DNA from 3 places in the Idiomarina sp. HB genome. Region 2 is predicted to be linked to each of the others. Evidence: predicted binding sites of a transcription regulator. Region 2 holds the regulator's gene; each other region holds the start of a gene.

Region 1 (3,282 bases), 1.0 Mb from region 2:
AGGACTCGCCGCCGCTAATGCAGGCACTGCTACTGAACCAGCTAATAATCCACTCATTGAAAGCCAGTACGCCATTCTTGCCTGATTCGCAGATTTTTGTTCGTAGCCTGATAAACGGGGAAGACAAAAATTCAGTACTTCGGCAAGCTTTGCCTCGATCAATTCCTGATTTTCTTGATCGAGTTGTTTCGTCGACTTACTACTGTCAGTAATTTTCTTCACAGAAAATGTCTTCGCTGCACTTGCATCGACACTAATATCAGTTGGTGCACTCGTACATCCAGCAACAACTGTTGATAAAACAGCCAATACGGTCAGTTTCATATTGCCCTCTATATTGTTGCTCTATCGAGCTCCAATGTTGCCATATTGAGATTAGTTATAGACCTATTATTCAATTAACACAATAAACACTAAAACTATAACTTTAGTCTTTAGCGTGCAGAGTGACAGTGAGCATATTGCTATGGAAGTGAGCGTTAGCGCAGAGTAATTAACAAGGAGTCTGGCGGTAGAATTGACACAATAACCGGTAGACCTTCGGCATATGCTCTTTCATCGTTTCTGGGTCTTCAAAAAAAGTCTCGCTGCAGACGGCAAAAAATTCAGCCGGGCTGGTTAACGAGTAACCGTCTAGTGGTAACGGTCTGTGATGAACTGAGTCACTCTGCAGCCTTTCCCAGGCCGCTGAAAAAATATCGTGCCATTCTCCGGGCTTCATATCGGGATGCATGGGTGGCGCGCCATTGGCACCATCGCGCAACATATCAAGCTTGTGCGCAAATTCGTGTATGACAACGTTCGCGGCCTTTCCGTGACGGGAATGAGGGCCTGTATGACACACCGACTGCCATGAAAGAATCAGCGGGCCTTGCAACCAGGCCTCGCCGCTTAGCCCCGGGCTATGAGCGTGAACAACACCGTCGTCACTACGGTAAGGACGATTAGGTACAAAGTCGCCTTCATAAAGAATAATGCTATAGATGTGATCGTACCAATCTAACCCAAGGTGCAAAACAGGTACGCAGGCCATAGTTGCTATTTTAAGGCACATAGCGTCGTTGAATTGGAAGCCGCTGCCTGAAGCAAAGTTTTTACGAACCAAAAAGCGAAGAGTCATATCCCGCAGTGCATCACGCTCAGCACCTTTGTATCGCGCCACAACGGGCCAGTCAGCAACTGCGGATTCCCACTCGCTTTCTGTGAAGCCCATTTTTTTAATGCGCCGGTTTTCAAACCACGTACGCAGTCTTTTAAACATCTGTTGTTACGGCCATACTTCTTTCCATGTACGCACTATAAAAGCACTGAGGTTAATCCTCAACGCCGCTATCAGACTCTTCAGATTCGGCAGCCAGTTCCAGCATTTTTTCACGAAAGTTATCCAGACCTTTCATAACCAGCTCATAGGTTTTATCGACATCGCTTTCAACATCACCTTCATACACCTGAAAGCTGGTAAGAATATCCTTAGCGCCTTTAAAGCCCGTTTCGATACCACCACGAATAATTTCCATAAACTTGTTCAGGGTTTCTTCTTCAGACTCGCCTGCATTGATTTCTTTATAGCGACTGTAAAAGTTGGTCGCAAAAGAAACAATACGATCCGCCGTTGCTTTGGGAGAAGTATCCGTGCCGGACTCATAGGTTTTCTTCACCGCATTTTTGCCCATTACCGGCTCTAGCTCAGTATTAATGCCTTCCAGTGCCGTTTTATACAGCAAGCTTAGGGCATCATTATTGCTGCTAAGCGATACTCTCTCATGGGCACGTAAAATGGCTTCGTTTTGTGCCTGCCTGGAATTTGGAGCGACCTCTTTCGTATTGCGATTATCATCCGCTTTTACGCTATTAGCGTTTTGCTTACCAACGCCCGCTACAGAAGTGCCATTGCCTGAGATAATTGACATGATGTTGTTCCTGATAAGTCGACTATAACTTGATTTTAGTATAGCCCGTAACTGGTTATCGGCAGGTAGTGGTTAAAATTTAGGCTTTTATTAAAATGGTGCTGTGAACCTATGGATTTTTAACCGAAAGGAAATAAAGCGAGCATAAAAAATGCCTGACAACTCAGTAAGAGTCATCAGGCACTAAATAATAAGAAATTAGGCTTTATCAACAAAACTGAAAAAGCTCCCCTAATCAATCCACCAAGTCATTCGGCATATCACCACGCAGGCCATGCCAAATTTCAGCGGACTCATAACCGTACCGGCGAACCAGATTTACCGACTCGTTGTAGTCGCCTTCGCGCGCTACGGCAATTAGGTCGGCGTAGTAGTCGCGTGCTAACTGGCGAGCTTCTGACGATGAAAAGTAGTACTGGCCAATACGTGCGTACAGACCTTTAAAGCCGTTTAGTACCAACACGTAAATAGGGTTGCCGGAGGCCATAGCTAAGTCGTGGTTTAACTGGTAATCGAACTCGGCAAAGGTCTTTTCGTTGTCTTCCAGCTCACTGGTGGGCTCCAGTAGCTCAATAACCCGCTGTGGGTTATGACGAATAGCGGCACGAATATAAATAGCACTAATATTGGTGCGCGCAGATAACAGCTGATCCACAAGCTCCGGCATACCGTCTTCGTCCAAACGTGCCAGGGTTTCTAAAATATTCAGGCCGGAGGTTTCCCAAAAGTTGTTCACTTTGGTGGGTTTGCCGTGCTGAATGGTCAGCCAACCGTCACGTGCCAGACGCTGTAGCACTTCACGCAGAGTGGTTCGTGTAACACCAATAAGTTCAGACAGCTCACGCTCTGCGGGTAAGATAGTGCCCGGTGCAAAATGCCCGTTCCAGATAGATTTTACGATGTACTCCTCGGCAAAACCCGCCGGACTTTTAGCTTTTATTATCATATTCCCGCCTGTGTACTGACTAATAGAAGGATTCTAGCAGTCTTCTGTGAGGTCGGACAAGATAACTTCTGGCTTTATATCGACAACACCAAGCTATTTGGGTATGGTTTCTACGTTTTTACAGTTTCTTAAGGAAAATCACCATGCTATCTGTGGGTCAGTGGCCTAACAAACCTTTTGCCTGGTTATTATTGTTTTTGGGATGTTCGGGACTGTTAGCGGCAGCGTTGTATTTCCAGATGGTTCTGGGTTTAGAGCCCTGCGTCAAATGCGTGTATCAGCGTATGGCAGTGGTCGGCATTGGCCTGGCTGCCATTGTTGGCCTGTTTGGTTCGGGCTTTTGGTTAACTCGCTGGGCGGCTTTAATTGGCTGGCTTTACAGCAGTTACCAGGGTTTGCTCATTGCTTACGATCACTGGGACTTAC
Region 2 (3,282 bases):
CCCGAAGGTGGCTCAGACGATGAAGCCTGGGAACAGACCCTGCATTTATTAGAAGGTCAGTTGAATACCACGTCCGACGATATTTTGACACGCGGCGGTGCGGTTGCTTTAGTCGGCCCTACCGGCGTGGGTAAAACCACCACTATTGCGAAGCTGGCTGCTCGTTACGCTCAGCGCCATGGTGCGGATAAAGTGGCATTAATTACTACGGATACCTTCCGTATTGGTGCCAGTGAACAATTACAAACCTATGGTCGTATAATAGGGTGTCCGGTAAAAGTTGCTAAAAATGCGCAAGAGCTGGCAGATGCGTTACTTTCACTGCGCCAGAAGAGCTTAATTTTAATTGATACGGCCGGCATGGGCCAACGCGACAAGCGTTTGAGCGAGCAGTTAAGTCAGCTTATCCAGAATTCAAGACTGCGTATTCGCCCATATCTGGTACTTTCAGCGACATCACAGAATCAGGTATTGATGGATGCTGTTAAGCAGTTTAAAACCTTGCCTTTATCCGGTTGCATTTTTACCAAGCTGGACGAATGCTTAAGTTTAGGTGAGAGTATCAGCGTGGCTATTGAGCATGGCTTACCAGTAGGCTATTTAACCAATGGTCAGCAGGTTCCTGAAGACATTCGTGTTGCCGATGCGAACTTTATGGTAGCGGAGGCCGAGCGTTTGCTTGATAAAAGCATTTGTTCCTCAGTGTCAGACGTGCCAAAATCGTATTGGAATGCGGCGTTTTCTCGCTGAATGAGCCGAAGTAATATGAAGCTGTTGTCAATTTAGTCAGAAAAGAGATACGCCCGATGGATCAAGCAAGCGGTCTGCGAAGAATGAAACAATCAAAAGTAAAAGTTATTGCGGTAACCGGTGGTAAAGGTGGCGTGGGTAAAACCAATGTGTCGCTGAATATGGCTATTGCAATGGCAAAGCAGGGCAAACGAGTATTGGTGCTGGACGCCGACTTAGGCCTGGCTAACGTCGATGTGATGTTGGGTCTTCGTGTTGAGCGTAATCTCTCTCATGTGTTAAGCGGCCAGTGTGAACTGGAAGATATTCTGATAGAAGGCCCTGCGGGAATAAAAATTGTTCCGGCAACGTCTGGTACACGTTCGATGGTGGATCTCAGTGAATCTGAGCATGCCGGTTTAATTAGAGCGTTTAGCCAGTTACAGGGTAATTATGACGTGCTGATTGTGGATACTGCAGCTGGCATAGGTAACACCGTTGTCAGTTTTGCCCGAGCCTCACAGGACGTGCTAGTCGTAGTTTGCGATGAACCAACATCGATTACCGATGCTTATGCTCTTATTAAAGTATTGAGCCGTGAGCAGGGGCTTTTCAAATTCAAAGTAGTTGCCAATATGGTGCGCAATATGCGTGACGGGCAAGTACTGTTCAATAAGCTCACTAAGGTTACCGACCGGTTCTTAGATGTTGCGCTGGAGCTGGCAGCAATTATTCCTTTCGATGAAAACTTGCGTTTAGCCGTGCGGAAACAGCAATCCTTTGTCATGGCTTACCCTAAATCGCCGGCGTCATTAGCGATAAAAGCACTGGCTAAGAAGGCGCTGGACTGGCCCGTTCCGGCTCAAGCCGGAGGACATTTAGAATTTTTCCTTGAACAATTGATAACTTCTGCCGATAACGAGAGTAAGCGGGATGTTGCCAATGAATAAAGCTGCCGTTTATGCCGCCACCGCTGACAACCGGAATGCCATTATTGAGCAGCATACCGGACTGGTTAAGCGTATTGCCCACCACATGATGGCGAGACTACCCGCCAGCGTGCAAGTGGATGATTTAATACAGGCAGGCATGATTGGCTTACTAGAAGCTGCGCGTAACTTTGATAACAGCAAAGGTGCCAGCTTCGAAACTTTTGCCGGCATTCGCATTCGTGGTGCAATGCTGGACGAAATTCGTCGCGGCGATTGGGCCCCTCGCTCAGTACACCGTAACCACAGACGTGTGCTGGAAGCCATTCGCCAGGTTGAAAACGAGACCGGGCGGGACGCAAAAGATACAGAAGTAGCCGCAAAACTGAATATGGGTATGGATGAATACCACCATATTTTGCGGGATGTGAGTTCAGGACGAATTGTTGGAATTGAAGATCTTGGCGTGTCAGAAGATGCGTTAATGCCAGAGCAGGTCACAGGTTCAGCTTATGAGCCACAACGAGATGTTGAGAACGCTGCGTTTCATAAAGCATTGGTTTCGACAATTTCATCGTTACCAGAACGTGAAGCCTTGGTGCTTTCGTTGTATTATGACGAAGAATTGAATTTAAAAGAGATAGGTGAAGTGCTGAGCGTGAGTGAATCACGTGTCAGTCAGATTCACAGTCAGGCAATGTTGCGGCTGAAGTCGCGAATGCAAAATTGGGTTGAATAAACTTTGGTGGTAATCGAGAGCCTCAGTGGAGGGTGCTTTGGATAAAAATATGAAAATTCTTGTTGTGGATGACTTTTCTACAATGAGACGAATCATTAAGAATTTACTTCGTGATCTTGGCTTTACCAATATTCAGGAAGCTGATGACGGTAATACGGCTTTACCCATGTTGCAGAACGGTGATTTCGACTTTGTCGTAACCGATTGGAACATGCCCGGTATGCAGGGAATTGACTTGCTACGTGAAATTCGCAAGGACGATAACCTGGCGCATTTACCGGTATTGATGGTAACGGCCGAAGCTAAGCGTGAGCAAATCATCATGGCCGCACAAGCGGGGGTTAATGGTTACATCGTAAAACCGTTTACAGCCGTAACGTTGAAAGAAAAGCTCGACAAGATTTTCGAACGTATTAGCTAAAGGGCGAATGACTATGTCTGATAACGCCCATGATATTTCTCTGGAGCAAGCCAAGGAACTCGTAGCCTTGCTTGAAGACGGGAAGCAGCAGCAGGCAAATCAATTACTGGAAGACGTTTACAACCGTCGTAACGACAAGTTGTTTACCTCTGTCGGCCAGTTAACACGCGACCTCCACGAAGCACTTCAGGACTTTCAGGTAGACCCTCGCATTGTGCAAATGACACAAGATGATCTTCCTGATGCGCAAAACCGTTTGTTGTATGTCATTGAGAAAACCGAAGACGCAGCCAATAGAACAATGGATGCGGTAGAGGCTTGCCTGCCGTTAGCAGATGAGATGCATCAGCGTGTAGAGAAGGTCATGCCGGCCTGGAACAGGCTGATGAGTAACGATATTGAGTTAAATGAATTCAAGTCTTTATGCCATCAGGTCGATGACGTACTTAAGCGCTGTGGTGAAA
Region 3 (3,282 bases), 1.0 Mb from region 2:
CGCAGCTGTGGGTTGAAGGTGAATTGGTCGGCGGTTGTGATATTATTATGGAAATGTTCCAGAACGGCGAGCTGCAAGAGTTGGTTTCTGAGGTTGCTGAGCGGCATCCAGAGCCTTCAGCTGAGTAAAGAGCCTTCAGCGGAATAAGCAGCCTTCGGCTGAATAAAGTTTAAGCAAACAGTAGACAATCTGTAGTGAAATTGACGGATGCCCTTGTTTTTTTATTTAGGGATCCCCATCACTACGGGTGAAGCTTTAACACTCAACATTAAATGGAGAGAATCGATGTCTGTATTAGTAGGTCGTAAAGCACCTGATTTTACTGCAGCAGCAGTATTGGGTTCAGGTGAAATTGTTGAAGATTTTAAACTGTCAGACGCTATCAAAGGCAAAAAAGCTGTTGTTTTCTTCTACCCGTTGGACTTCACTTTCGTATGTCCTTCTGAGCTAATCGCATTTGATAAGCGCTTAGACGAATTCAAAAAGCGTGGCGTAGAAGTTATTGGTGTTTCAATTGACTCTCAGTTTACTCACAGTGCATGGCGTAACACGTCAACTGACGCTGGTGGTATCGGTCAGGTGAAATACCCATTGGTTGCTGACGTTCGTCACAGCATTTGTAAAGCGTACGACGTTGAACACCCAGAAGCCGGTGTTGCATTCCGTGGTTCATTCTTAATTGATGAAGACGGTATGGTTCGCCACCAGGTGGTTAACGACTTGCCATTAGGCCGTAACATCGACGAGATGCTGCGTATGGTTGACGCGCTGAACTTCCACCAGAAACACGGCGAAGTTTGCCCTGCAGGCTGGGAAGAAGGTAAAGAAGGCATGAAAGAAAACGCAGAAGGCGTTGCTTCTTACCTGTCTAAAAACGCTGACAAACTGTAAGCGTTTACTGAATCGAAAAAGCCGCTCGTTTGAGCGGCTTTTTTTATGTCTGAAATTTGTACTCGGATTAACTGTTGTCCTGACGAGACTCAGGTGGCCAGCCACCGAGTTCTTTCCAGCGATTGATCATCCAGCAGTAGAGCTCTGCGGTGCGTTCGGTGTCATATAAGGCTGAGTGTGCTTGTTTGCTGTCAAACTCAATACCGGCTGCCTGACATGCTTTAATCAGTACGGTTTGCCCTAAGGTCATTGCCGCAAGCGACGTGGTATCAAAACTGACAAAAGGGTGAAACGGGTTACGTTTTAAACTAGCACGTTCGGCGGCGGCCATAACAAAACCGTGATCAAAGTTTGAGTTGTGTCCGACTAAAACTGAACGCTGACAACCCGCGGCTTTCTGCGCTTTACGAATGGGTTTGAAAAGCTCACGCAGGGCTTCACCTTCCTCTACCGCGCCGCGTAATGGGCAGTGCGGATCAATGCCGTTAAAGTCGATAGCTGCCTGTTCAATATTGGCGCCTTCGAAAGGCTGTACATGGTAATGAACAGAGTCCACGGGCTTTAACAGACCATTGTCATCGAAATCCAGCAAGACGGCAGCTATTTCCAGTAACGCATCGGTTTTTGCGTTAAACCCCGCTGTTTCGACATCGACCACGACGGGCATGTATCCGCGAAAACGTTGCTTCATAAGCGAGTTAGAGCTGTCTGACATAGAATTTCCGTAGTGTCTTAAAGATAACGCTATTATGCCAAAGATCATCACGCTCTGCTTGCAGAAATACTAAAGCAACGGCAATGCGTGCCGATAACAGACGTATCAGAAATAAATCAGGGGCGCTTATGAAAAATTGGCCGATGTTGACTGCTGTTTCAGCTTCTGTGCTGCTATCAATTGGGCAGGCGCAGGCAAACTCAGTCAGGCACTACAGTGCAAACCTGGATAACTCCGCTTGGCAGGTAAGCGAAGAGAACCGTTTAGCCTGTGAAATGGAGCATGAGATTCCCCGTTACGGTAAGGTGCGCTTTCAAAGCGAGGCGAGTAAAGAGCTCAACTTACGTATGAAAATGGAAATGCGCAAGTTACCGGACAGCTATGGTGTGTCTGCCATTGAGTCCGTTCCGCCGCGCTGGCAGCCAGGCGAGTCCAGTTACCGTATTGGCGACATGAAGCTCTATAAGCAGTTTGATGGCGAGCTGCAGAAGCAACTGGCCTGGACCTTATTGAGTGAGCTGGAAAAAGGGCGTTACCCGACATTCTTTTACAACGACTGGTATAACAACCGCGATGAAGTTGCTGTCTCTATTTCTTCAGTGAACTTCCGCCGTGCTTACGATGACTTCATGAGCTGTGTTAATGCGTTATTACCGTTCAGTTTTGACGACATTGCGTATACGGTGCTGAACCACGAAGCCGAAAGCGAAAAGTTGACTGTTGCGTCGCAGCGTAAGCTAAAACAAATTAGTGACTACCTGCAGGTGGATAACGATTTGGAACTGGTTTTAGTCGACGCTTATACCGATTCGCTTGGCGCGCGAGGCCCGAACAAAGAATTAACTGAGGAGCGGGCGAAAGAAATTCAGCAGTTTTTCGTCGAACGGGGTATAGATGCGGAGCGTATTAAAACCGTTGCTCACGGTGAAGACCGGCCGATTAAATCGAATGACAGCGAGTTAAACCGTCAGATCAACCGCCGTGTTATTGTGCAGTTAAGCAAACCACCCATGATTGAGCTGTAAAAGGCTCAGTCACTGGTCTTTTCTTTAAATTCGCACAAGTCTTCTATGACGCAGGAACCACACCTTGGTTTACGGGCTATGCAGGTATAACGTCCGTGCAAGATTAACCAGTGGTGCACGTCTACTTTAAACTCAGCCGGCACCACTTTTATCAGTTTTTCTTCCACTTCTTTAACGTTTTTACCGGGGGCTAGTTTGGTGCGGTTAGACACCCGAAATATATGCGTGTCGACTGCGATAGTGGGCCAGCCAAAAGCCGTATTTAAAACCACGTTTGCCGTTTTTCGGCCAACACCCGGAAGAGCTTCCAGCGCGGCCCGGTCTTCCGGTACTTTGCCACCGTATTCTTCCACCAGAATTTTGCAGGTTTTGTAAGCGTTTTCGGCTTTGGAGTTAAACAAACCAATGGTCTTTATGTATTCTTTTATTCCATCTACTCCCAGGGCCTGCATGGCTTCAGCGGTAGGTGCGGCAGGGAATAGTTTACGGGTGGCTTTATTCACACCCACGTCGGTTGCCTGAGCGGACAACAAGACTGCAATTAACAGCTGAAAAGGGGAGTTATATTCCAGTTCAGTTGTTGGGTTCGGGTTATTGTCCCGCAGCCGACTCAAAATTTCGTAGCGCTTGTTTTTATTCATAAGAGTTCGT

Evidence for each region. The regulator FliA, encoded in region 2, starts transcription of late flagellar genes. The targets are predictions, from matches to a motif close to CTAAAGNTNNNNNNNNNNNNGCCGATA.
Region 1: a site for FliA is predicted at 1,967-1,993, ahead of VBY75_RS00355 (DUF5610 domain-containing protein). Genes of this name have one in related genera too.
Region 3: a site for FliA is predicted at 1,676-1,702, ahead of VBY75_RS00405 (flagellar protein MotY). Genes of this name have one in related genera too.

The regions. Positions count from the first base shown of each region.
Region 1 is NZ_JAYLVU010000001.1:65,191-68,472, reverse strand. Features, by position in the region: gene VBY75_RS00365 (hypothetical protein) at 1-324, opposite strand, end outside; gene VBY75_RS00360 (zinc-dependent peptidase) at 494-1,261, opposite strand; gene VBY75_RS00355 (DUF5610 domain-containing protein) at 1,314-1,910, opposite strand; gene fadR (fatty acid metabolism transcriptional regulator FadR) at 2,146-2,856, opposite strand; gene dsbB (disulfide bond formation protein DsbB) at 3,000-3,282, shown strand, end outside.
Region 2 is NZ_JAYLVU010000001.1:1,071,445-1,074,726, reverse strand. Features, by position in the region: gene flhF (flagellar biosynthesis protein FlhF) at 1-750, shown strand, start outside; gene VBY75_RS05345 (MinD/ParA family protein) at 807-1,679, shown strand; gene VBY75_RS05340 (RNA polymerase sigma factor FliA) at 1,672-2,397, shown strand; gene cheY (chemotaxis response regulator CheY) at 2,435-2,818, shown strand; gene VBY75_RS05330 (protein phosphatase CheZ) at 2,832-3,282, shown strand, end outside.
Region 3 is NZ_JAYLVU010000001.1:72,087-75,368, forward strand. Features, by position in the region: gene VBY75_RS00390 (Grx4 family monothiol glutaredoxin) at 1-128, shown strand, start outside; gene VBY75_RS00395 (peroxiredoxin) at 286-891, shown strand; gene rnt (ribonuclease T) at 959-1,606, opposite strand; gene VBY75_RS00405 (flagellar protein MotY) at 1,735-2,631, shown strand; gene nth (endonuclease III) at 2,637-3,272, opposite strand.